One region of the Paracoccus sp. 228 genome, then DNA from elsewhere that is predicted to be linked to it. Evidence: riboswitches for the same ligand, from Rfam matches in the RefSeq annotation. Region 1 holds a riboswitch; the other holds the start of a gene.
What was found. A riboswitch is a leader RNA that binds a small molecule or an ion and turns the genes downstream of it on or off. The one in region 1 is predicted to bind thiamine pyrophosphate.

Region 1 (11,303 bases):
ACCACCAGCGCCACCATGACGACCTTGCTGGGCGCGCCGTAGCCCAGCCACAGCGTCAGGATCGGGGCCAGCGCAAAGACCGGCACCGCCTGAGCCGCGATCAGCATCGGTCGCAGCAGCCACCGTGCCGCGGGCGACAGCGCCAGATTGACCGCCGTCCCGACCCCAAGCGCCACCCCCAGGGCCAGCCCCGCCGCCAGATTGGCCAGCGTGAAGCGCGCATTCACCGCCAGCATCGCGGCGTGATCCATCAGTGCCTGCGCCACCCGCGCGGGACCGGGCAGGATGAAGGGCGGCACGCCGCTGGCCCAGACCACGCCCTGCCAGACCGACAGCGCGACCAGGACCGCGATCAGGCCGCGCATGGCATCAGGCTGCGAAACAGCGCGGCCTGGGCCGCCAGAACCTGCGGATCGTCCAGCGCGCGCGGCGTGGGCGTCGCGGGCAGGGCCAGCGGGCGGGCTCCCCGGGCATCCAGCAGGAAGGCCGCGTGGCACAGCCGCGCGGCCTCGAGCGGGTCGTGGGTGATCAGGATGACGGTGCGCCCGGCCAGGTGCCGCGCCGCCAGATCCTGCATCTGCGCCCGCGTGGCGGCGTCCAGCGCCGAAAACGGCTCGTCCAGAACGACGACCGGGCGATCCTCGATCAGGGTGCGGGCCAAGGCCACGCGCTGACGCTGGCCGCCCGACAGCTGGGCGGGGCGACGCCCCTCCAGCCCCGCCAGGCCCAGATCGGCCAGCAGGGCGCGGGCGCGGGCGCGGTCGGGCGCCTGCCCACGCAGCCGCGCGCCGATGGTGACATTGGCCAGCGCGTTGGCCCAAGGCAGCAGCTGATCCTGCTGGCCCATCAGGGTGACCGGGCCCGCGACATCCGCCGCCCCGGCCAGACGCGCGGCCACGGGCAGGCCCGCCACGATCCGGCCCAGGGTCGACTTGCCCACCCCCGACGGCCCCATCAGCGCCGTCCAGCGCCCCGGAGGACAGTCCAGCGCCAGATCCGGCAGCAGCACCCGCCCGTCCAGGATCAGATCGCCCGTGATGCGGATCATGTCCGGTCCAGCCCCATCTGCCAGAATCCGACCTCCAGCTGGGTGGCCTGTGTGAAATGGCGCGCCAGCGTCCACGCGCGGGGCAGGGCGGGCCAGTCAGGGCCCAACCGCGCCTCCAGCGCCGCGTCGATCAGCGCGCCGACATCATGGCAGACGCGCTGATAGTCGGCGCCGCCATAGGTCGCGGTCCATTCGCCATAGGGGCCGCCGCTGTCCGCATGCGCCAGCCCGATCTGGCCATAGCCGAAGACGCAAGGTGACAGCGCCGCCAGCAGGTCCAGCATGTCGCCCGCATAGCCGGTGGCCTGCACGAACCGCGTATAGGCCATGTTCGCTGGCGATTCCGGGGTCCGCTGCAGCGTCTCCTCGGAGATGCCCTCGCGGCCGCAGATCGCGACATGCAGCGGCATCTCTCCGTTCAGCAGCCCATGCGCGATGGATGAGGCCAGCGCCATCTCCGACATCCGGTCGGACTTGGCAAAGACCAGCGCCCAGGACCGCGCAAAATGCAGAAGGAAGACGTAATCCTGCTGCAGGTAATGCAGGAAGCTGTCGCGGGGCAGGCTGCCCGCCGCCAGCTGGCGCACGAAGGCGTGGTCCACATAGGCGTCCCAGTGCGCCCCCGCCGCGTCCCGCCACAGCGCGAAGGCGCGGCCATAGTCGGGCGCGCTCATGGTGCGGTCACGTCGATGGCCAGATCGGACAGCGACTGTCCGCCCGGCGTGGCGCCCCGATCGGCCAGGAAAGCCTCGAAGCGCAGATACCGGCCCGCGTCCAGCGCCGCGGGGCGCCCGGCAAAGCGGGGCCAGGTGTCGGCCCACGCGGCCTCGTTCAGGGGGGTGCGCAGTTCGGCGGCGGTCTCCGCGAAGATCCGCCACGCCGCGTCGGGGTCGTTCTTGATGAAGGCCGTCGCGCGTTCCGTGGCCTCCAGAAAGGCCGCGACGGCGGCGCGGTCCATGCGGGCGGGATCGGCCAGATAGATCAGCTCGTCATAGGCCGGAATGCCGTGATCCTCGGGGTTCAGGCAGCGGCCCTCGAACCCCTCCAGCCGCAGCTGGTTCAGCTCGAAGTTGCGGAAGGCGCCGATGACGCCGTCCACCTGTCCCGACATCAGCGCAGGCGCGATGGACCAGCCGACGTTGATCTGTTCGACATCGTCGGGGGCCAGCCCGCCATCGGTCAGCATGGCGTCCAGCATCACCTCCTGCACGCCCGCCACGGCAAAGCCGACCTTGCGGCCGGACAGGTCGGCAGGGGTCGTGATACCGCTGTCGGCCAGCACGACCAGGCAGGTCAGCGGCGTTTCCACCAACGTGCCGACGCGGGTCACCGGCAAGCCCTGGTGGCGGGACAGGTGCAGCTGCGGCTGATAGCTGACGGCCAGATCGACGCGCCCGGCGGCGACCATGCGCGGCGGATCGTTGGGGTCGGACGGGGCCACGGTCTGAACCGCCAGGCCGGCATCCGCGAAATAGCCCAGTTCCTGAGCCAGCACGATGGGCGCGTGGTCGGGGTTCACGAACCAGTCCAGCATCACCGTCAGGCGGGTTTCGGCATGGGCGGGCAGGGCCAGCACGGCCAGCGCCAGGGTCAGCGTCTTCATGGGCGTCCTTTCAGGTCGTCATCGGTCAGGGCCAGCAGGGCGATGCGCCCCGACCAGCGTGATTGCAGCACCTGCCCGGCATTGTGCGCGCGCAGGCCGGTGCGACAGGCCAGCACCACCCGCGTGGCAGGGCCGGGGTCCAGATGCGCGATGCGGTCTGGAGGCAGGTGGCGGGCGCCGGCGATGGGCGCGGCCTCGGTCCGCAGGTCGATCAGCAGGTCGCCGGGGGCGATCTGGGCGTGGGCGATGAAGGGCAGGGGGTCGGCGGATTCGGGCGCGGTGTCGAAGCGGAAGCCGCCCATCCGCCAGCCGCCTGCGTCCCAGCTGATCAGCCGCCCCAAGGGCCGAGGGTCCAGGCCCAGCAGCACGGCCAGCGCCATCTGCGCCTGCAGCGCTCCGATCATCCCGACGACGGGGCCCAGCACACCCGCGCTGGCACAGCTGGCGGCCTGCGCGGGCAGGTCGGGAAAAATCGCGCGCAGGCTGGGCGCCCCGCCGCAGCAGCCCGCGGCATAGCCCGACAGGCCAAGCGCAGAGGCGGTGATCATCGGCCTGCCCGCCGCCATGCAGGCATCAGACAGCGTCAGGCTGACCGCAAAGCTGTCGGCGCAATCCAGCGTCACGTCGGCTGCCTGCACCAGATCGCTCGCGTTGGCCGGGGTCAGCCATTCCACACGCGGCACCACCTGACAGTCGGGGTTCAGCACCGCCAATGCGGCCGCCGCGGCCTGGGCCTTGGGTCGGCCCACCTGGTCCATGCGGTACAGGGGCTGGCGGTGCAGGTTCGTCTCCTCCACGCGGTCGGGATCGACCAGGGTGATCCGACCCACTCCCGCGGCGGCCAGGTATTGCAGCGCGGGGCAGCCCAGCCCGCCCGCGCCCACGACCAGCACGTGGGCCTGCGCCAGCCGATCCTGGCCCGCGGCGCCGATGCCCGGAAGCACCATCTGGCGGGCATAGCGGATCATGCCGTCACCGCCAGCCAGTCGGCGATCCGCGCCTCGGGGTCGGGGTTCAGCGTGATGTCGGTCACGGCCGATACGATGTCCGCCCCCGCCGCCAGCGCCTGCGCACCGCGATCGGGGGTCAGCCCGCCGATCGCGACCAACGGAATGTCGCCCACCAGCGCCTTCCATTCGGTGACGCGGTCCAAGCCCTGTTCGTGCCAGCGCATCTTTTTCAGGATCGTGGGCCAGACGGGCCCAAGGGCCACGTAATCGGGGGCCAGCGCCAGCGCACGGTCCAGTTCCGCCCGGTCATGGGTCGAGACGCCAAGCCGCAGCCCGGCGCGGCGGATGGCGGGCAGGTCGGCGTCGTCCAGGTCCTCCTGCCCCAGGTGCAACCAGTCGGCGCCCAGATCGATCGCCGCCTGCCAGTGGTCATTGACGACCAGCGTCGCGCCATGTGCGCGCGCCAGGCGCAGCCCGCGGTCAATCTGGTCGAGGACATAGGCGGGGTCGCGGTCCTTCAGCCGCAGCTGGACCAGCCGGACGCCCAGAGGCAGAACGCGGTCCAGCCATGCGGCATCATCGAAGATCGGATAGAAGCGCGGCAGCGTCACAGCCAGGCCCTCCCGATCAGGGGGGTGGAGGGCGCGCCCATGTCGCGCACCCCCATGGGATCGGCGTCGCGCGCCAAGGCGCCCGCCTGCACGGCCAGCGCAAAGGCGCGGGCCATCGCGACCGGATCGCCCGCCTGCGCCACCGCGCTGTTCAGAAGAACCGCGTCGAACCCCATCTCCATCGCCTCCGCCGCATGGCTGGGCAGGCCAAGGCCCGCGTCGATCACCATCGGCACGTCAGGAAAGGCCGCGCGCAGCATGCGCAGCCCGTGGCGGTTGTTCAGCCCAAGGCCAGACCCGATGGGCGCGCCCCAAGGCATCAGCACCCGGCACCCCGCATCCAGCAGGCGGGCGGCCAGAACCTGATCCTCGGTCGTATAGGGAAACACATGGAACCCCTCGGCGCAGAGCGTCGTCGCGGCCTCCAGCAGGCCGAAGGGATCGGGCTGCAGGGTGTCGGCATGGCCGATCACCTCCAGCTTGATCCAGTCGGTTTCAAAGACTTCGCGCGCCATGCGGGCCGTGGTCACGGCCTCTCGCGCGCTGTGACAGCCGGCGGTGTTGGGCAGCACGCGCACGCCCAGATCGCGGATCAGCGACCAGAAGGCCTGGCCCTGGCCGGCCTCGCGGCGCAGCGACACGGTGGCCACGCCCGCACCGCTGGCGCGGAACGCCTCCTGCAGGACCGACGGGGACGGGTATTGGGCGGTGCCCAGCATCAGCGCGTTGGTCAGGGTGACGCCATAGAAATCACGCATCGCCTATCCTCCCTGCATGGGTGCCAGGACCTCCAGCCGGTCACCGTCGCGCAGCGCCTGCGTCGGGCGGGACGCGGCGGGCAGGAAATCACCGTTCAGCGCTGTGGCCACGCGGGCCTCGCCCCAGCCCAGTTCGGACAGTGCGTCGGCCACGGTGGTGGCGGCGATGTCGCGGGGGGTTCCGTTGACCTCAATCCTCATGGACCAGTTCTCCCTTGGTTTCGGTGATCAGGTAATCGGCCGCCTGGCGCGCCAGCGCGGGGGCCATCAGGTATCCGTGACGAAACAGCCCGTTCAGGTGCAGCACCCGCCCTTGGACGGTCACGCGCGGGACGTTGTCGGGAAATGCCGGGCGCAGATCGGCGCCCATCTCGACGATGGCGCCCTCTGCAAAGCGGGGATCCAGCGCATAGGCCGCCGACAGCAGTTCCAGCACCGACCGAGCGGTGGGACGCGCACGGGATGCGCTTTCGATCTGGGTCGCGCCCAGCATGAACAGGCCGCCCGCGCGTGGCACGATGTACAGCGGATGACGCGGATGCAGCAGGCGGACCGGCCGCGTCAGGGCGATGTCGGGCGCGTGCAGAACGACCATCTCGCCGCGCACGCCGCGGAGGTCGGGCAGGGCGGCGGACAGTCCGCGGGCATCGATCACCGGGCCTGCGACGTCGCCGGGTTCGGCGGTCACGCATTCGATGCCGATGCCGCGCGCGGCCAGCCACGCGGCCAGATCCGCCAAGGCACGTCGGGGGTCCAGATGCGCCTCGGTTGGAAAGATCAGGCCGGGCCGGGGCTGCAGGTCTGGTTCCAGATCGGCGCTATCGCAGGGGTGATGCGCCGTGGCACGGCGCGCAAAGCGGGCCAGTTCCGCCCGGTCGCGGTCCAGCGCCAGGACCAGCGTGCCGCGCCGCGTGACGGGCGTGACGGCGGACCAGGCATCGGCGGCTTCTGCGCCAAGGCGGGTGATCACGGGGTCGGCGGTCACGCCTTCGCACTGCGGGGCCAGCATGCCGCCGGCCCACCATGAGCAGCCGTGTGGGCCGGGCGCGCCTTTGCGGTCCAGGATGCGCGGGGTCAGGCCGCGCTGCACCAGCACATGGGCCGCGAACAGCCCGGCCACGCCCGCGCCGATGATGGTGACATCAGCCATGCGACCAGACCGCATGGAAATGATGCACCGGCCCGTGCCCCGACCCCACGCACAGATCGTCGGCCGCCGCGATCGCGCGTTGCAGATAGCGGTGTGCGACCCCGACCGCCTGCTCCAGCGGCAGGCCGTGTGCCAGGCCGGCTGCGATGGCCGCCGACAGCGTGCAGCCAGTGCCATGCGTGTTGCGGGTGGACAGGCGTCGGGCGCTGAAAGGCGTCGCCCCCTGCGCGGTCACCAGAAGGTCGGTGCAGATCGCGCCCTCGCCATGCCCACCCTTCATCAGCACGGCCCCCGCGCCCATGGCGCGCAGCGCAGCACCCTGTTCGGCCATCTGGGCCGGGGTGGTGGCCGGGGCACAACCCAGCAGGCAGGCGGCCTCGGGCAGGTTCGGGGTCAGCAGCGTCGCGCAGCCCAACAGGGAACGTAGCGCGTCGATGGCATCGGGCGGCAGCAAGCGGTCGCCCGATTTCGCCACCATCACCGGGTCCAGCACGATGGGCAGGCCGCAGCCGTCCAGACCCCCGGCCACCGTGGCGACGGCCTGGGCCCCGCCCAGCATGCCCAGCTTGACCGCCCGGACGTCCAGATCGTCCAGAACGGCACGCATCTGCCCTGCGATCATCGCGAGGCTGGCCGGTTCGACCAAAGCCACGGTGCGGGTGTTCTGCGCCGTCAGCGCGGTCACGACGCTGGCGCCATAGCAGCCAAGGGCCGAAAAGGTCTTCAGATCCGCCTGAATGCCGGCGCCGCCGCCCGAATCGGACCCGGCGATGGTCAGGGCAATGGGTGCTGTCACGTCGTCCCCCGTAATGTGGCGGGTCGTGACCGGGCAAAGGGGTGGGGACACAGGGCGGGCCGATGGCCGCGCGGATATCTGCACCGTTCCCTCCGCCGGTATGACCCGGATCAGGTTCGATGGGTTGGCTGTCGCCTCTCAGCCCCTGTGACGGGACACCCCAACGGTTTGCCCCCCAAGGCTAGGCGCGGCGGGCCCGGGGCGCAAGGGGGGCTTTTCGCGCCCGCGCGATTGTCGCAGGATGGTGGGACAGCGGACGGGGGACAGATGGACAGGCGCGGGCTGGAGATGACGGTGCTGATGTCGCCGGACATGGCGAATTTCAGCGGCAAGGTGCATGGCGGCGCGCTTTTGGCCTGTCTGGACCGGGTGGCCTATGCGTGCGCGTCGCGCTGGTCTGGAGAATATGCGGTGACCCTGTCCGTCGACCAGGTGACCTTCAAGGAGGCCATCCACGTGGGAGAGCTGGTGACCTTTCGCGCGCGGGTGAACCATACCGGCCGCACCTCGATGGAGGTCGGCATCCGGGTCGAGGCCGAGAACATCCGCCGCGGCACCCGCAGGCATACCAATTCCTGCTATTTTACCATGGTCGCGGTCGACGAACGAGGCCATCCTGTGCCGGTCCCCAAGCCCGAGCTTGAGGACGACATCGACCGCCAGCGCTGGCGGTCGGCCGAGGTCAGGCGCACCATGCGGCGCGAGATCGCGGCCCGCCAGGAGGCCGCGTCGAACACCCCCTGATTGGGCGTGGACTTTGCGATCCAAACCGCGTAGGGAACCGCCTTTGGCCCTGCTAGTCCGGGGCGGCGGGTGCAGGGTGGGCCGGTCGCAGCGACGATAGGTGCCGCTCATCGGGTCGCTCACGGCCCCCGCATTTTGGCGAATCACATGACTGAACTGAATTTCCCCGCGCCGCTTCAGGCGGCGTTGGCCGACAAGGGCTATGAGACGTTGACTGCCGTGCAGTCGGCGGTGCTGGCGCCCGAGGCCGCGGGCCGCGACGTGCTGGTCTCGGCCCAGACCGGGTCGGGCAAGACCGTGGCCTTTGGCCTGGCGATGGGCGCGGACCTTCTGGACGGCGACCGCATCATCGCGGGCGAGCTGCCGCTGGCCCTGGCCATCGCGCCCACGCGCGAACTGGCGCTGCAGGTCGCGCGCGAGCTGGAATGGCTCTATGCCGGGACCGGCGCGCAGATCGCGACCTGCGTCGGCGGTATGGACTATCGCAACGAAAAGCGCGCCCTGCAACGCGGCGCGCAGATCGTGGTCGGCACGCCTGGCCGCCTGCGCGACCATATCGACCGCGGCAGCCTGGACCTGTCGGATCTGCGCGCGGCCGTCCTGGACGAGGCTGACGAGATGCTGGACCTGGGCTTCCGCGAGGACCTGGAGTTTATCCTGGGCGCCGCCCCGGTCGAGCGCCGCACGCTGATGTTCTCGGCCACGGTGCCGTCGGCGATCGAGAAGCTGGCCCGTGATTTCCAGCGCGACGCCCTGCGCATCGCCGCAATGGGCGAGGCGCGCCAGCATGGCGACATCGCCTATCGCGCCTATACCGTGACCGCCCGCGACCGCGAGCCCGCGATCTTCAACCTGCTGCGCATCCACGAGGCGCAGACCGCCATCGTCTTCTGCAAGACGCGGGCCAACGTGAACCATCTGCTGGCGCGCATGTCGAACCGGGGCTTCAAATGCGTGGCCCTGTCGGGCGAACTGTCCCAGCAGGAGCGGACCCACGCCCTGCAGGCGCTGCGTGACGGGCGCGCCCGCGTCTGCATCGCCACCGACGTGGCCGCGCGCGGCATCGACCTGCCGGGGCTGGAGCTGGTGATCCACGCGGACCTGCCGACCAACCCCGACACGATGCTGCACCGGTCGGGCCGCACCGGGCGTGCGGGCTCCAAGGGCGTGTCCGCGCTGATCGTGCCGTCGGCCGATTATCGTCGGGCACAGCGTCTGCTGCAGAACGCCAAGGTCTCGGCCGAATGGCTGGACGCGCCGACAGCGGACGAGGTGCGGGCGCGCGATGATCAGCGCATGCTGGACCATCCCGGCCTGCGTGAACCCGTGGGCGACGACGCCGCCCTGGCCGCGCAGCTGCTGGAGCAGTTCAGCGCCGAACAGGTCGCCGCCGCCTTCCTGCGCCTGTGGCGCGAAGGCCGCCCCGCTGCCGAGGAACTGTCCGAGGCGCATGCGCCCCCCGCACCGATGGCCCCCCGTGCGCAGCGCGAGTTCGGCCCGTCGGTCTGGTTCACGCTGTCGGTCGGTCATTCCGGTCGGGCCGAGGCGCGTTGGCTGCTGCCCAAGGTCTGTGATGCGGGCGGGATCACCCGCGACAGCATCGGTGCGATCCGCGTCAAGCAGGACCTGTCCTATATCCAGATCGCGTCGGAAGTCGCCGCCAAGTTCGGCGATTTCATCGAGATCACCCCGGAGGTCACCATGCGCCGCATGGACGGCGCCCCCGACCTGGACGCGCCGATCGAACGGGCGCCCCGTGCCCCGCGCACCGACAACCGTTCCGAGGGTCGCAAGCCCGCGCCGCGTGCCAAGCACGCCGCGTCGGACGAGGGTCACCACGCCCGCGTCAAGTCCGCCCGCGGCGGCTGGCTGCCCGATGATGCCCCTGCCGAACCGCGCGAGACCGGACCGCATGCGGCCGTGAAATCGTGGAAGAAGAAGTCGTCGGCCGACGCTGGCAAGGGCCCCAAGCCGGCCTGGGCCAAGTCCAGGCCCGCCGGCGACAAGGCGGGCGCCCCCAAGGCGCATCGCAAGGGACCCAAGCGGCCCGCCTGACCGGCAACTGCCTGCGGGGCCAAGCAACTGCCTGACAAACAGGCAGTGGGCCCTGCACGCTCTGCAATCCACATGGCCCTCGCGCCCGAAGCTCCCTTGCGGGGTTTCGGGCGCGACGCGTTCGGGGCATGGAATGTCGCAATTGATATTGCCAGTCGGGCAGGGCGACGCTTAACCTGATCCTTGCGCTGAATAACCAACGACATAACAGGGAGAGCGCTTTTGCTGGACGACCGCCACGGCGACGCATTCGTCGCCTTCGAGCATGTGCAAAAAAGCTATGATGGACAGACACTTGTCGTCAAAGACTTGAATCTGTCGATCGGACGGGGTGAATTTCTAACGATGCTGGGGCCGTCCGGTTCCGGCAAGACCACCTGCCTGATGATGCTGGCGGGCTTCGAGACCGCGACGAACGGAGAAATCCGTCTTGGCGGGCGTCCGATCAACCAGGTGCCGCCGCACAAGCGCGGGATCGGCATGGTGTTCCAGAACTATGCCCTGTTCCCGCACATGACCGTCGGAGAGAACCTGTCCTTTCCGCTGGAGGTCCGCGGGATGGGCAAGGACGAACGCCAGACGCGCATCGCCCGCGCGCTGGACATGGTCCAAATGGGCAAGTTCGCGAACCGGCGTCCGGCGCAGCTGTCCGGCGGGCAGCAACAGCGGATCGCCCTGGCCCGCGCGTTGGTCTTCGACCCCGAACTGGTGCTGATGGACGAGCCGCTTGGCGCCTTGGACAAGCAGCTTCGCGAGCATATGCAGTTCGAGATCAAGCACCTGCACGAGAAACTTGGAATCACCGTCGTCTATGTGACCCATGACCAGGGCGAGGCCCTGACCATGTCGGACCGCATCGCGGTCTTCAACGACGGTCGCATCCAGCAGCTGGCCCCGCCGTCCGACCTCTACGAGCGCCCCGAGAACAGCTTCGTCGCAAGCTTCATCGGAGAGAACAACGCCCTGGCTGGCACGATCGAGCAGCTGGATGGCGACAAGGCGCTGGTGCGGCTGGACGGGGGTGGGGTGATCGACGCGACCGCCGTGAACATCCGCGAGAGGGGTCAGCGCACGACCGTGTCGATCCGCCCCGAACGGGTCGAGTTCAAGCCCGAGATGATGTCCCAGGGCGCCCACACGATCGAGGCGCAGGTGATGGAGGTCATCTATATGGGCGACATCCTGCGCGCCCGGCTGAAGGTCGCCGGCAGCGACAATTTCGTCATGAAGATGCGCAACACGATCGGCCAGACCCGTCTGGACCCCGGCCAGGTCATCCGCATCGGCTGGCATCCCCAGGATGCCCGCGCGCTGGACCCGATCTGATCCCTTTTCCCAACCGGAGACTTCGATGAAGCGTTTTCTTGCACTCAGCACCGCGATGGGCCTGGTCGCCGGGCCGGCCCTGGCCGATGTGAACCTGCTGTCCTGGGGCGGCGCCTATGGCAACAGCCACTTGGAGGCCTATGCCAAGCCGTTCACGGCGGAAACGGGCATCAATGTCGTTATGTCGGATGCCGACAACCCCGCGACCCCGATCAAGGCGCAGGTCGAGGCAGGCAATGTCAGCGTCGATGTCGCGTCGGTC
Region 2 (11,303 bases), on a different contig from region 1:
CCCTGCGCCACGGCCCCGGCGCGCAGGGCGATTTCGGCGACATGCTGATCGAGCTGACCGTCGAGACGCCGGTCAACCTGACGCCCCGCCAGCGGGAGCTGCTGCGAGAGTTCGGGGCCGAGAAGGCCGACAACAGCCCGCAATCGGACAGCTTCTTCGACAAGGTGAAGGGGTTCTGGGAAGGGATGACCCGTTAAGGGTTAACCGTTCCTTTACCGATTCGGGTTCATGTTCCGCACATGGACCCGAATCGTTCCTTTGGCGAAATGCCCCTGCCCCTGTTCAGCCCCGCCGCGGATGACGTGGTGCCGGCCACCAAGGCCGCACCCTCCTATCTGGCCGATCACCGGGCAAGGCTGCGCGAACGGTTCCTGCAGGGCGGCGCGACCGCGATGCCCGATTACGAGCTTTTGGAGCTGGTGCTGTTCCGCGCCATCCCGCGCCAGGACGTCAAACCGCTGGCCCGCCGCCTGATCGAGACCTTCGGCGATTTCAACCGCGTGGTCACCGCGCCGCCCGCCCGGCTGCAGGCGGTCGACGGTGTCGGCCCCGCGGTCGTCACCGAACTGAAGATCGTCGAGGCCGCGGCGCAGCGCATGGCCCGCGCCCGCATCATGCACCGCCCGGTCCTGTCCAGCTGGCAGTCGCTGCTGGATTACTGCCACACCGCGATGGCGCATCGCGAGATCGAGCAGTTCCGCGTGCTGTACCTGGACCGCAAGAACGTCCTGATCGCGGACGAGGAGCAGTCGCGCGGCACGGTGGACCACGTCCCCGTCTATCCGCGCGAGATCATCCGCCGCGCGCTGGAGTTGAACGCCTCGGCGCTGATCCTGGTCCACAACCATCCCTCGGGCGATCCGACGCCCTCGGACAGCGACATCGCCATGACGGCACGCATCGGGCAGGCCGCGGAAAGCATGGGAATCACCATCCACGACCACCTGATCATCGGCAAGTCGCGCGAACTGTCGTTCCGGTCCGAGGGCCTGCTCTGATCCCCGCGGGGGGTGCAGCATTTGTGCCCGATGCGGCGAATTGCAACGGGCCGCGACGGCTTATCATCTGGACTGACGAGGAATTGAGGGCTAGAACCGCCCCGCGAAGGCTGCGTTTCGGACGCGGCCCGGAATGTCGTATCGGCCTGCATTGACGGCCCGAATTGGAGTATGACCCGTGTCCCACGCAGATGACCACGTAGGCACCCGGAGGGATTTCCTCTATTATGCCACGGCGGGCGCAGGCACGGTGGCCGCCGGTGCCGCCGCCTGGACCCTTGTGAATCAGATGAACCCCTCGGCCGACGTGCAGGCGCTGGCCTCGATCCAGGTCGATGTCAGCGGCGTCGCCGCCGGGTCGCAGATCACCGTGCTGTTCCTGGGCAAGCCCGTGTTCATCCGCCGCCGGACCCCCGAGGAGATCGAGGCCGGACGTGCGGTCGAGCTGAGCGAGCTGCCCGACCAGAACGCCCAGAACCCCAACCTGGCCGACGGATCGCCCGCCACCGATGCGAACCGCGCGCTGGACGAGACCGGCGAATGGCTGGTCCAGATCGGCGTCTGCACCCATCTGGGCTGCGTGCCCATCGGTGACGGCGCGGGCGATTTCGGCGGCTGGTTCTGCCCCTGCCACGGCAGCCATTACGACACCGCAGGCCGCATCCGTCGCGGGCCCGCGCCGCAGAACATGCATATTCCGCTGGCGTCGTTCGTGAACGACACCACCATTCAGCTGGGTTAAGGAGGGTTATCATGGCCGGAATTCCGCACGACCATTACGAGCCCAAGTCGGGCTTCGAACGCTGGCTTCACCGCCGCCTGCCCGTCGCCGGCGTGCTTTACGACACGCTGATGATCCCCACGCCCAAGAACCTGAACTGGATGTGGATCTGGGGGATCGTGCTGGTCTTCTGCCTGGTGCTGCAGATCGTCACGGGCATCGTCCTGGTGATGCACTATACCCCGCATGTCGACATGGCCTTCGCCAGCGTCGAGCACATCATGCGCAACGTCAACGGCGGCTACATGCTGCGCTACATCCACATGAACGGCGCGTCGCTGTTCTTCGTGGCCGTATACCTGCACATCTTCCGCGGCCTCTACTACGGCAGCTACAAGGCCCCGCGCGAGGTCACCTGGATCATCGGCATGCTGATCTACCTGCTGATGATGGCCACCGCCTTCATGGGCTACGTGCTGCCCTGGGGTCAGATGTCCTTCTGGGGCGCGACCGTGATCACAGGCCTGTTCGGCGCCATTCCGGGCGTGGGTGAAACGCTGCAGACCTGGCTGCTGGGCGGACCCGCGGTCGGCAACGCGACGCTGAACCGCTTCTTCTCGCTGCACTACCTGCTGCCCTTCATCATCGCGGGCCTGGTCATCGTCCACGTGTGGGCCTTCCACACCACGGGCAACAACAACCCGACCGGCATCGAGGTGCGTCGCACCAGCAAGGAGGAGGCCGCCAAGGACACCCTGCCCTTCTGGCCCTACTTCGTCATCAAGGACCTGTTCGCGCTGGCCGTCATCCTGGCCGTGTTCTTCGCGATCGTGGGCTTCATGCCCAACTACCTGGGCCACCCGGACAACTACATCGAGGCCAACGCGCTGGCCACGCCCGCGCATATCGTGCCCGAATGGTACTTCCTGCCCTTCTACGCGATCCTGCGCGCCTTCGACGCCGAGGTGTGGCTGGTCCAGCTGGTCCAGTTCGTGACCTTCGGCATCGTCGACGCCAAGTTCTTCGGCGTGCTGGCGATGTTCGGCGCCATCGTGGTGATGGGCCTGGCGCCCTGGCTGGACACCAGCCGCGTGCGCTCGGGCCGCTATCGTCCGCAGTTCAAGTGGTGGTTCTGGCTGCTGGCGGTCGACTTCGTCGTCCTAACCTGGGTCGGCGCCATGCCCACCGAGGGGCCCTATCCCTACATCGCGCTGGCTGCCGCGGCCTACTGGTTCGGCTACTTCCTGGTGATCCTGCCGCTGCTGGGCGTGATCGAGAAGCCGGAGCCCATGCCCGCCACGATCGAGGAAGACTTCAACGAACACTACGCGCCCAAGGTTGGTGGAACCAGCCTGACGCAGCCGGCCGAATGAGAGGACCAAGGATCATGCTGAAAGCACTAGCGATCGCCGCCGTCACGGCCCTTGGCCTGTCCGGACCGGCGATGGCCGCAGGCGAAGGCGGGCACATCGAGGATGTCGCCTTCCCGCACGAGGGTCCGTTCGGCGCATACGACCAGTTCCAGCTGCAGCGCGGGTTGCAGGTCTATACCGAGGTCTGCTCGGCCTGCCACGGCCTGAAATACGTCGCCATCCGCACCCTGGCGGATGAAGGCGGCCCCGGCCTGCCCGAGGATCAGGTTCGCGCCTATGCGGCCGAACTGCTGCCGGTCTTCGACGACGCGATCGGAGAGGAGCGTCCGCGCACCATCACCGATCACTTCCCGGCAACCTCGGGTGACGGCATGGGCCCGGATCTGTCGCTGATGGCCAAGGCCCGCGCGGGCTTTCACGGCCCCTTCGGCACCGGCCTCAGCCAGCTGGTCAACGGCATGGGCGGTCCGGAATACATCCACGCCCTGCTGACCAGCTATACCGGCGAGGACCAGGAACAGGCCGGCACGCTGCTGCACGGCAACACCGCCTTCCCCGGCGGCTGGATCAGCATGGCGGCTCCGCTGTCCGACGGTCAGGTCACCTACGAGGACGGCACCGAGGCGACCGTCGACCAGATGGCGATGGACATCGCGGCCTTCCTGATGTGGACCGCCGAGCCCAAGATGATGGACCGCAAGTCCGTGGGCCTGGTCGCGGTGCTGTTCCTGGTGCTGCTCAGCGCGCTGCTCTATGTCGTGAACAAGCGGCTGTGGGCGCCCCACAAGGGCAAGCTGCCCGCCTGATCCTGCACGACAGGTCGACATGACAGGACGCGCCCCGCAACGGGCGCGTCTTTTCACATCTGGACAAGGCCCGGCCCGCCCGGTCACATGGCCGCCAAACGGCGGAGGCGTGCATGGCAATCTGGAACCTGGGCTCGATCAACATCGACCATGTCTATCCGCTGGAGAGCCTGCCCAAGCCCGGAGAGACGCTGGCCTCGCGCGGTTATGCGCAGGGTCTGGGCGGCAAGGGTGCGAACCAGTCGGTCGCCGCGGCGCGCGCGGGCGCGGTCACGCATCACCTGGGGGCGATGGGCACGGGCGATGACTGGGTGCGCGACCGGCTGGCGCAGGCGGGCGTGGACATGGGGCATGTCGCCCGCCTTGCGGATCAGGCGACGGGCCACGCGATCATCCTGCTGGATGCCGATGCGGAAAACGCCATCGTCATCCACCCCGGCGCGAACCGCGCCATCGACGAGGATGCCCTGACGCAGGCCCTCTCCGCCCTGACCCCCGCTGATACGCTGCTGATCCAGAACGAGACGAACGGCCAAGTCGCCGCCGCCCGCGCGGCGCAGGCGCAGGGCGCACGCGTGATCTATTCCGCCGCCCCTTTCGATCTGGACGCGGTGCGCGCGGTCCTGCCCCATGTGTCGATCCTGGCGATGAACGCCGGAGAGGCGGAGCAGCTGTTCGCGGGTGACCCCGGCGACCTGCCCGTGCAGGGCCTGCTGATCACCCGCGGCGCGGAGGGTGCCGAATATCGCGACCTGACCACGGGCCAGGTGCATGAGCAGCCCTCGTTCCGCGTGACGCCGGTGGACACGACCGGCGCGGGCGACACCTTCGCGGGCTATTTCGCGGCGGCGTTGGACGGCGGGGCGGATATTCCTGCCGCCCTAAGGTTGGCCTCGGCCGCGGCGGCGGTCAAGGTCACGCGGGCGGGGGCGGGCGATGCCATCCCCACCCGTACCGAAGTAGACGCGTTTCTGTCCGATCAGCCGATCTGACCACGCACCCCGCCGGTCTGCGCTCGGTCCATCAGCAGGTGATCCAGGATCACGCAGGCGGCCATCGCCTCGGCCACTGGCACGGCACGGATGCCCACGCAGGGGTCGTGGCGGCCCTTGGTGATCACGTCGATCTCCTCTCCGCGTGAGTTGATCGATCGGCGGGGCGTGGTGATCGAGCTGGTCGGCTTGATCGCGAAACGCACGACGATGTCCTGTCCGGTCGAGATGCCGCCCAGAATCCCGCCCGCATGGTTCGACAGGAACTCCGGCCCGTCCGGCCCCATGCGGATCTCGTCCGCGTTCGCCACCCCGGTCAGCGCGGCCGAGGCCATGCCCTCGCCGATCTCGACGGCCTTCACGGCGTTGATCGACATCATCGCGGCGGCCAGATCGGTGTCCAGCTTTGCATAGACCGGCGCGCCGATGCCCGGCGGGCAGCCCTGAACGCAGACCTCGATGGCCGCGCCGACGCTGTTCTGATCCTTGCGGATTTCGTCCAGGTAATCGGACCAGGCCTGCACCGCGCCCGCATCGGGCAGGAAGAACGGATTGTCGTTCACCGCGCCCAGGTCCAGCCGGTCACGGTCCAGATGCATCGCGCCCATCTGCACCATGTAGCCGGTGATCCGCAGATCGGGCACAAACGCGCCCAGAACCGCCTGCGCGACCGCTCCGGCCGCAACCCGCGCCGCCGTCTCGCGCGCCGAAGACCGGCCCCCGCCGCGATAATCGCGCACCCCATATTTCAGGTGATAGGTGATGTCGGCATGGCCGGGGCGAAAGCTGGTGGCGATGTCGCCGTAATCCTTGGACCGCTGGTCGGTATTCTCGATCATCAGCTGGATCGCGGTGCCGGTGGTGACACCCTCGAAGACACCGGACAGGATGCGGACCTGGTCGGGTTCGCGCCGCTGCGTGGTGTGTTTCGACGTCCCGGGGCGGCGGCGGTCCATGAAGCGCTGGATGTATTCTTCGGTCAGGGGCACGCCGGGCGGCACGCCGTCCACCGTCGCGCCCAGGGCGGGGCCGTGGCTTTCGCCCCAGGTGGTAAAGCGGAACTCGCGGCCGAAGGTGTTGTAGCTCATGGGCGCGTCTCCTCGGACAGGGCTTTCAATTCATAGATCAGGTCCAGCGCCTCGCGCGGGGACAGGGCGTCGGGATGGACCGCCTTCAGCCGGTCGTCCAGCGGGCGGGCCTTGGGCGCGGGCGGCGGGGCGGCGCGGAACAGCGGCAGATCGTCAATCAGCGCCACCGGGCGCGCCGACTGACGCTCTCCGCTTTCCAGCGCGGTCAGCACGGTGCGGGCGCGTTCCACGACGGAGGCGGGCAGACCCGCCAGCCGCGCGACCTGCACGCCATAGCTGCGGTCGGCCGCGCCCTTCCTGACCTCGTGCAGAAAGATCACCTCGCCCTGCCACTCGCGCACCGTGACGGTGGCGTTCTCGACCCCCTCCAGCTTGGCCGACAGCGCCGTCATCTCATGATAATGCGTGGCGAACAGCGCCCGGCAGCGGTTGGCGGCATGCAGATGCTCCATCACCGCCCAGGCAATCGACAGCCCGTCCCAAGTGGAGGTGCCGCGCCCGATCTCGTCCAGGATCACCAGCGCGCGGTCATCGGCCTGGTTCAGGATCGCGGCCGTCTCGACCATCTCGACCATGAAGGTCGACCGCCCCCGCGCCAGGTCGTCGGCAGCGCCCACGCGGGAAAACAGCTGGCTGACCAGCCCGATATGCGCTGCGCGCGCCGGAACAAAGGCCCCGGCCTGCGCCAGCACCGCGATCAGCGCGTTCTGCCGCAGGAAGGTCGACTTGCCCGCCATGTTCGGCCCGGTCAGCAGCCAGATCGCGGGCGTGGCCCCGGTGGTCAGGTCGCAGTCGTTGGCGACGAAGCTCTCCGCCTTGCGGCGCAGCGCGCGTTCCACGACCGGATGGCGGCCCCCGTCGATGACGAAGGCGCGGCTGTCGTCCACGCGCGGCCGGACCCAGCCCTCGCCCGAGGCAAGGTCCGCAAAGGCGCAGGCCAGGTCGATCTCGGCCAGGGCGCGCGCCGCCTGCCCGATCCGCGCGGCCTGATCCAGGATCGCCGTCCGCAGGCGGTCGAAGATGCCCCGCTCGATCTCCAACGCGCGGTCGCGGGCGTTCAGGATGCGGGTCTCCAGCTCGGACAGTTCCACCGTGGTGAAGCGGATCTGGTTCGCGGTGGTCTGGCGGTGGATGAAGGTCTGGTTCAGGGGTGCGGCCATCATGCGCTCGGCATGGGTGGTCGTCGTCTCGATGAAATAGCCCAGAACGTTGTTATGCTTGATCTTCAGGCTGCCAACCCCGGCCAGGACCGCGTAATCGGCCTGCATCCCGGCGATGACGCCGCGCCCCTCGTCGCGAAGCCGACGGGTCTGGTCCAGATCGGCGTCATGCCCTTCGGCCACGAAGCCGCCATCGCGCGCCAGCAGAGGCGGCTCTGCCACAAGTGCATCATCCAGCAGGTCAACCAGCGTCTCATGGCCCAGCAGATCGCCCGCCGCATCGCGCAGCACGGGCGGCGCATCACCGGGCAGCCGCGCCGCGATGGCCGCGCCCTGCGTCAGCCCCGCCCGGATCGCGGCCAGATCACGCGGCCCGCCCCGGTCCAGCGCCAGCCGCGACAGCGCCCGGTCCATGTCCGGCACCCGCGCCAGCGCGCCGCGCAGATCCGAGAGCAACCGCGCATCGGCGGCCAGCGCCGCCACCGCATCATGGCGCGCCGCGATCAGGCCCAAATCGCGCGACGGCGCGCTGATCCGTCGCTCCAGCAGGCGCGCGCCCGGCGCGGTCACGGTGCGATCGATGGCCGCCAGCAGCGATCCGTCGCGCCCGCCCGACAGGGCCTGGGTCAGTTCCAGATTGCGCCGGGTCGCCGCGTCGATCTGCATCGCGCCGCCCGCGCGTTCGCGCACCGGCGGGCGCAGCAGCGGCAGGCGGCCCTTCTGCGTCATGTCCAGATAATCGATAATGGCGCCCATCGCGGCCAGTTCGGCGCGGGTGAAGCTGCCGAAGCCGTCCAGCGTCTCGACCCCATAGAGCGCACACAGCCGCCGCGTGCCCGCATTGCTGTCGAAGGCGCTGGCATGCAGGTCGGTCATCACCGCACCTGCATCGCCGATCAACTCCTCCAGTCCCGTGTCGCAGGCCAGCACCTCGCGCGGGGCCAGCCGCGCCAGTTCGGGGGCCAGACGCGGCAGGGGGCAATCCATCACCGAAAACGCGCCGGTCGAGATGTCGACCCAAGCCAGCGCGCCCTCCTCGCGGACGACCACGAAGGCCGCCAGGTAATTGTGGCGCCGCGCCTCCAGCAGCGATTCCTCGGTCAGGGTGCCCGGCGTCACCAGCCGCACCACGTCGCGCGCCACGACCGATTTCGACCCGCGCTTCTTGGCTTCCGCAGGGTCCTCCATCTGTTCGGCGATGGCCACGCGGAAACCCTTGCGGATCAGCGTCAGCAGATAGCCCTCGGCCGCATGGACGGGCACGCCGCACATCGGGATGGGCTCACCCGCATGGGTGCCGCGTTTGGTCAGCGCGATGTCCAGCGCGGCGGCGGCGGCGACCGCGTCGTCGAAGAACATCTCGTAGAAATCGCCCATGCGATAGAACAGCAGCGCGCCGGGATTGGCCTCCCGGATTGCAAGATATTGCGCCATCATCGGCGTGGGCTGATCAGACATGTCCTTGGTCATGGGCGGGTTCTATCCGCTTGCGCGGGCGCGCGAAACCTCTACATTCGGGATCACCTCGGGGTGCCCCATGCGGGCTGAGACGCGACAGCGGACCCGTTGAACCTGATCCGGCTCACACCGGCGGAGGGAAGGTGCGCACCCCCTTCTTTTCGACATTCCGACAAGAGAGGCTGCCGATGAAATCCGTCCTGATCCCCGCTTTGCTGCTGGCCACCCCCGCCCTGGCCCAGGATCGCGTCCTGACCGTCTATGCCGGCGACAGCGTCACCAGCGAATGGGGCCCCGGCCCCGCCATCGAGGAGGGGTTCGAGGCGATCTGCGATTGCGACCTGCAATTCGTGACCGGCGACGTGCTGCCCCGCATCCTGATGGAGGGGGCGGGCACCCAGGCCGACATCGTCTTCGGCCTTAACACCGACATGACGGCGCGTGCCCGCGCATCGGGGCTGTTCGCGCCGCATGGGCAGGACACGTCCGGCCTGTCGCTGCCCATCGCATGGGAGGACGACATCTTCCTGCCCTACAACTGGGGCGAGACGGCCTTCGTCTATGACAGCACGCGGTTGGAAAACCCGCCCGCCAGCTTTGGCGAATTGCTGGAGGCCGAGGATCTCAGCATCGTCATCCAGGACCCGCGCAGTTCGGTGTCGGGTCTGGCGATGCTGCTGTGGGTCAAGTCGGTCTATGGCGATCAGGCGGGCGAGGCCTGGGCGAAGCTGGCCCCCAAGGTGCTGACCGTCACCCGCGGCTGGTCCGAATCCTATGGCCTGTTCACCGACGGAGAGGCGGACATGGTGCTGTCCTACACCACCTCGCCCGCCTATCACATCGCCGCCGAGGAGGACGACACCAAGCGCGCCGCGATCTTCCCCGAGGGGCATTACTTCATGGCCGAACTGGTGGCCCAGGTCGCGGGCACCGATCAGCCCGAACTGGCGCAAGCCTTCATGGACTGGGTGCTGACCCCCGATTTCCAGGCGACGATCCCGCTGGCCAACTGGTCCCTGCCCGCGAAACTGCCTGAGGCCGACTGGCCGCAGGTGATGCGCGACCTGCCCCGGCCCGACAAGACCCTGTTCCTGTCCGAGGACGAGGCAGAGTCCCTGCGCGCCCCCGCCCTGGACGAATGGCAGCGGGCCTTCCGCTGAGCATCGGCCACGCCATCGCGGGCGCACTTGCCGCGCTGATCCTGGGCACGCTGGCGGCGGTGGCCTGGGTCGCGGGCGGGCTGTCGAGCCTGACCGAATGGGACCTGCGCGCGGTCTGGTTCACCCTGTGGCAGGCGGCGCTGTCCGCGACCCTGTCGGCCGCGCTGGCCGTGCCGGTGGCGCGCGCGCTGGCCCGGCGGCGGTTCCGGGGGCGCGGGCTGCTGGTCACGCTGCTGGGCGCGCCCTTCATCCTGCCGGTGATCGTGGCGGTGCTGGGCCTGATCGCGATCTTCGGGCGCAACGGTGCGCTGAACGGCGCGCTGGAGGCCCTGGGCCTGCCCGCCATCGGCATCTATGGCTGGCAGGGGGTGATCCTGGCGCATGTCTTCTTCAACCTGCCGCTGTCGGTGCGGCTGATCCTGCAGGGCTGGCAGGCGATTCCCGCGGAACGCTTCCGGCTGGCCGCGTCCCTGGATTTCGCCCCCCGCGACATCGCCCGCCATCTGGAGCGCCCGATGCTGCGCGGCGTGCTGCCCGGCGTCTGGCTGGCGGTGTTCCTGGTCTGCCTGACCTCTTTCACGGTGGCGCTGGCCCTGGGCGGGGGGCCGCGGGCCACGACGGTGGAACTGGCCATCTATCAGGCCTTCCGATTCGATTTCGACCTGGGGCGGGCGGCGGCCCTGGGGATGGTTCAGATCGCGATCTGCATCGCGGCGGCGGCGCTGGCCGCGCGGATCACGGTGCCCGCAGGCTTCGGCGCGGGGCTGGATGCTTTGGGCGGGCCGCCCGCGCCGGGCGGCTGGCGGCGGCTGACGGACGCAGCGGTGATCGCGGCGGCAGCGGCCTTTCTGCTGGCGCCGCTGATCTCGGTCGCGGCGACGGGCCTGCCGCGCCTGACCGCCCTGCCGCCCGAGGTCTGGCAGGCCACGCGCCGGTCGGTGCTGATGGCCGTGATCTCGGCGCTGCTCTGCGCGGGGGCGGCCTTGGCGCTGGCCCTGACGGTGGCGCGGGGCGCGGCCCGGTGGGTCGAGGCGGCGGGCATGCTGCCGCTGATCGCCTCGCCGCTGGTGCTGGGGACGGGGCTGTTCATCCTGCTGCGCGGTACGGTCACGCCCCAGCAGATGGCCCTGCCGGTCACGGCGCTGATCAACGCGGCGATGGCCCTGCCCTTCGCGCTGCGCGCGCTGATCCCGGCGGCGCGGGCGCTGGAACAGGATTACGGCCAACTTGCCGCATCGCTGGACCTGCGGGGCTGGGCACGGCTGCGCCTTCTGGTGCTGCCCCGTCTGGCGCGCCCCTTGGGCTTTGGCGCCGGGCTGGCGGCGGCGCTGGCCATGGGCGATCTGGGCGTCATCACCCTGTTCGCAGGGGATCGCCCGACCCTGCCGCTGATGCTGTACCAGCTGATGAACGGCTATCGCATGGCCGATGCCGCGGCTTGCGCCCTGCTGCTGATGGGGCTCAGCCTGGGACTGTTCTGGATGTTCGACAGGGGAGGCCGACGTGACGCTTGAATTCCGCGACATCCTGCTGCGACAGGACGACTT

Region 2: it holds a riboswitch for thiamine pyrophosphate, as region 1 does, so the genes downstream of both, SY26_RS10260 (thiamine ABC transporter substrate binding subunit) here and thiD (bifunctional hydroxymethylpyrimidine kinase/phosphomethylpyrimidine kinase) in region 1, are expected to answer to the same signal.

The regions. Positions count from the first base shown of each region.
Region 1 is NZ_JYGY01000001.1:327,433-338,735, forward strand. Features, by position in the region: gene SY26_RS01520 (ABC transporter permease) at 1-365, opposite strand, end outside; gene SY26_RS01525 (ATP-binding cassette domain-containing protein) at 353-1,048, opposite strand; gene SY26_RS01530 (TenA family protein) at 1,045-1,722, opposite strand; gene SY26_RS01535 (ABC transporter substrate-binding protein) at 1,719-2,651, opposite strand; gene SY26_RS01540 (HesA/MoeB/ThiF family protein) at 2,648-3,619, opposite strand; gene SY26_RS01545 (thiamine phosphate synthase) at 3,616-4,212, opposite strand; gene SY26_RS01550 (thiazole synthase) at 4,209-4,970, opposite strand; gene thiS (sulfur carrier protein ThiS) at 4,974-5,171, opposite strand; gene SY26_RS01560 (FAD-dependent oxidoreductase) at 5,161-6,120, opposite strand; gene thiD (bifunctional hydroxymethylpyrimidine kinase/phosphomethylpyrimidine kinase) at 6,113-6,916, opposite strand; TPP riboswitch at 6,987-7,089, opposite strand; gene SY26_RS01570 (acyl-CoA thioesterase) at 7,184-7,660, shown strand; gene SY26_RS01575 (DEAD/DEAH box helicase) at 7,808-9,715, shown strand; gene SY26_RS01580 (ABC transporter ATP-binding protein) at 9,938-11,041, shown strand; gene SY26_RS01585 (ABC transporter substrate-binding protein) at 11,067-11,303, shown strand, end outside.
Region 2 is NZ_JYGY01000003.1:110,610-121,912, forward strand. Features, by position in the region: gene dnaJ (molecular chaperone DnaJ) at 1-197, shown strand, start outside; gene radC (DNA repair protein RadC) at 240-998, shown strand; gene petA (ubiquinol-cytochrome c reductase iron-sulfur subunit) at 1,177-1,740, shown strand; gene petB (cytochrome b) at 1,752-3,092, shown strand; gene SY26_RS10240 (cytochrome c1) at 3,107-3,898, shown strand; gene SY26_RS10245 (ribokinase) at 4,012-4,890, shown strand; gene aroC (chorismate synthase) at 4,878-5,978, opposite strand; gene mutS (DNA mismatch repair protein MutS) at 5,975-8,596, opposite strand; TPP riboswitch at 8,655-8,754, shown strand; gene SY26_RS10260 (thiamine ABC transporter substrate binding subunit) at 8,785-9,756, shown strand; gene SY26_RS10265 (ABC transporter permease subunit) at 9,735-11,270, shown strand; gene SY26_RS10270 (ATP-binding cassette domain-containing protein) at 11,260-11,303, shown strand, end outside.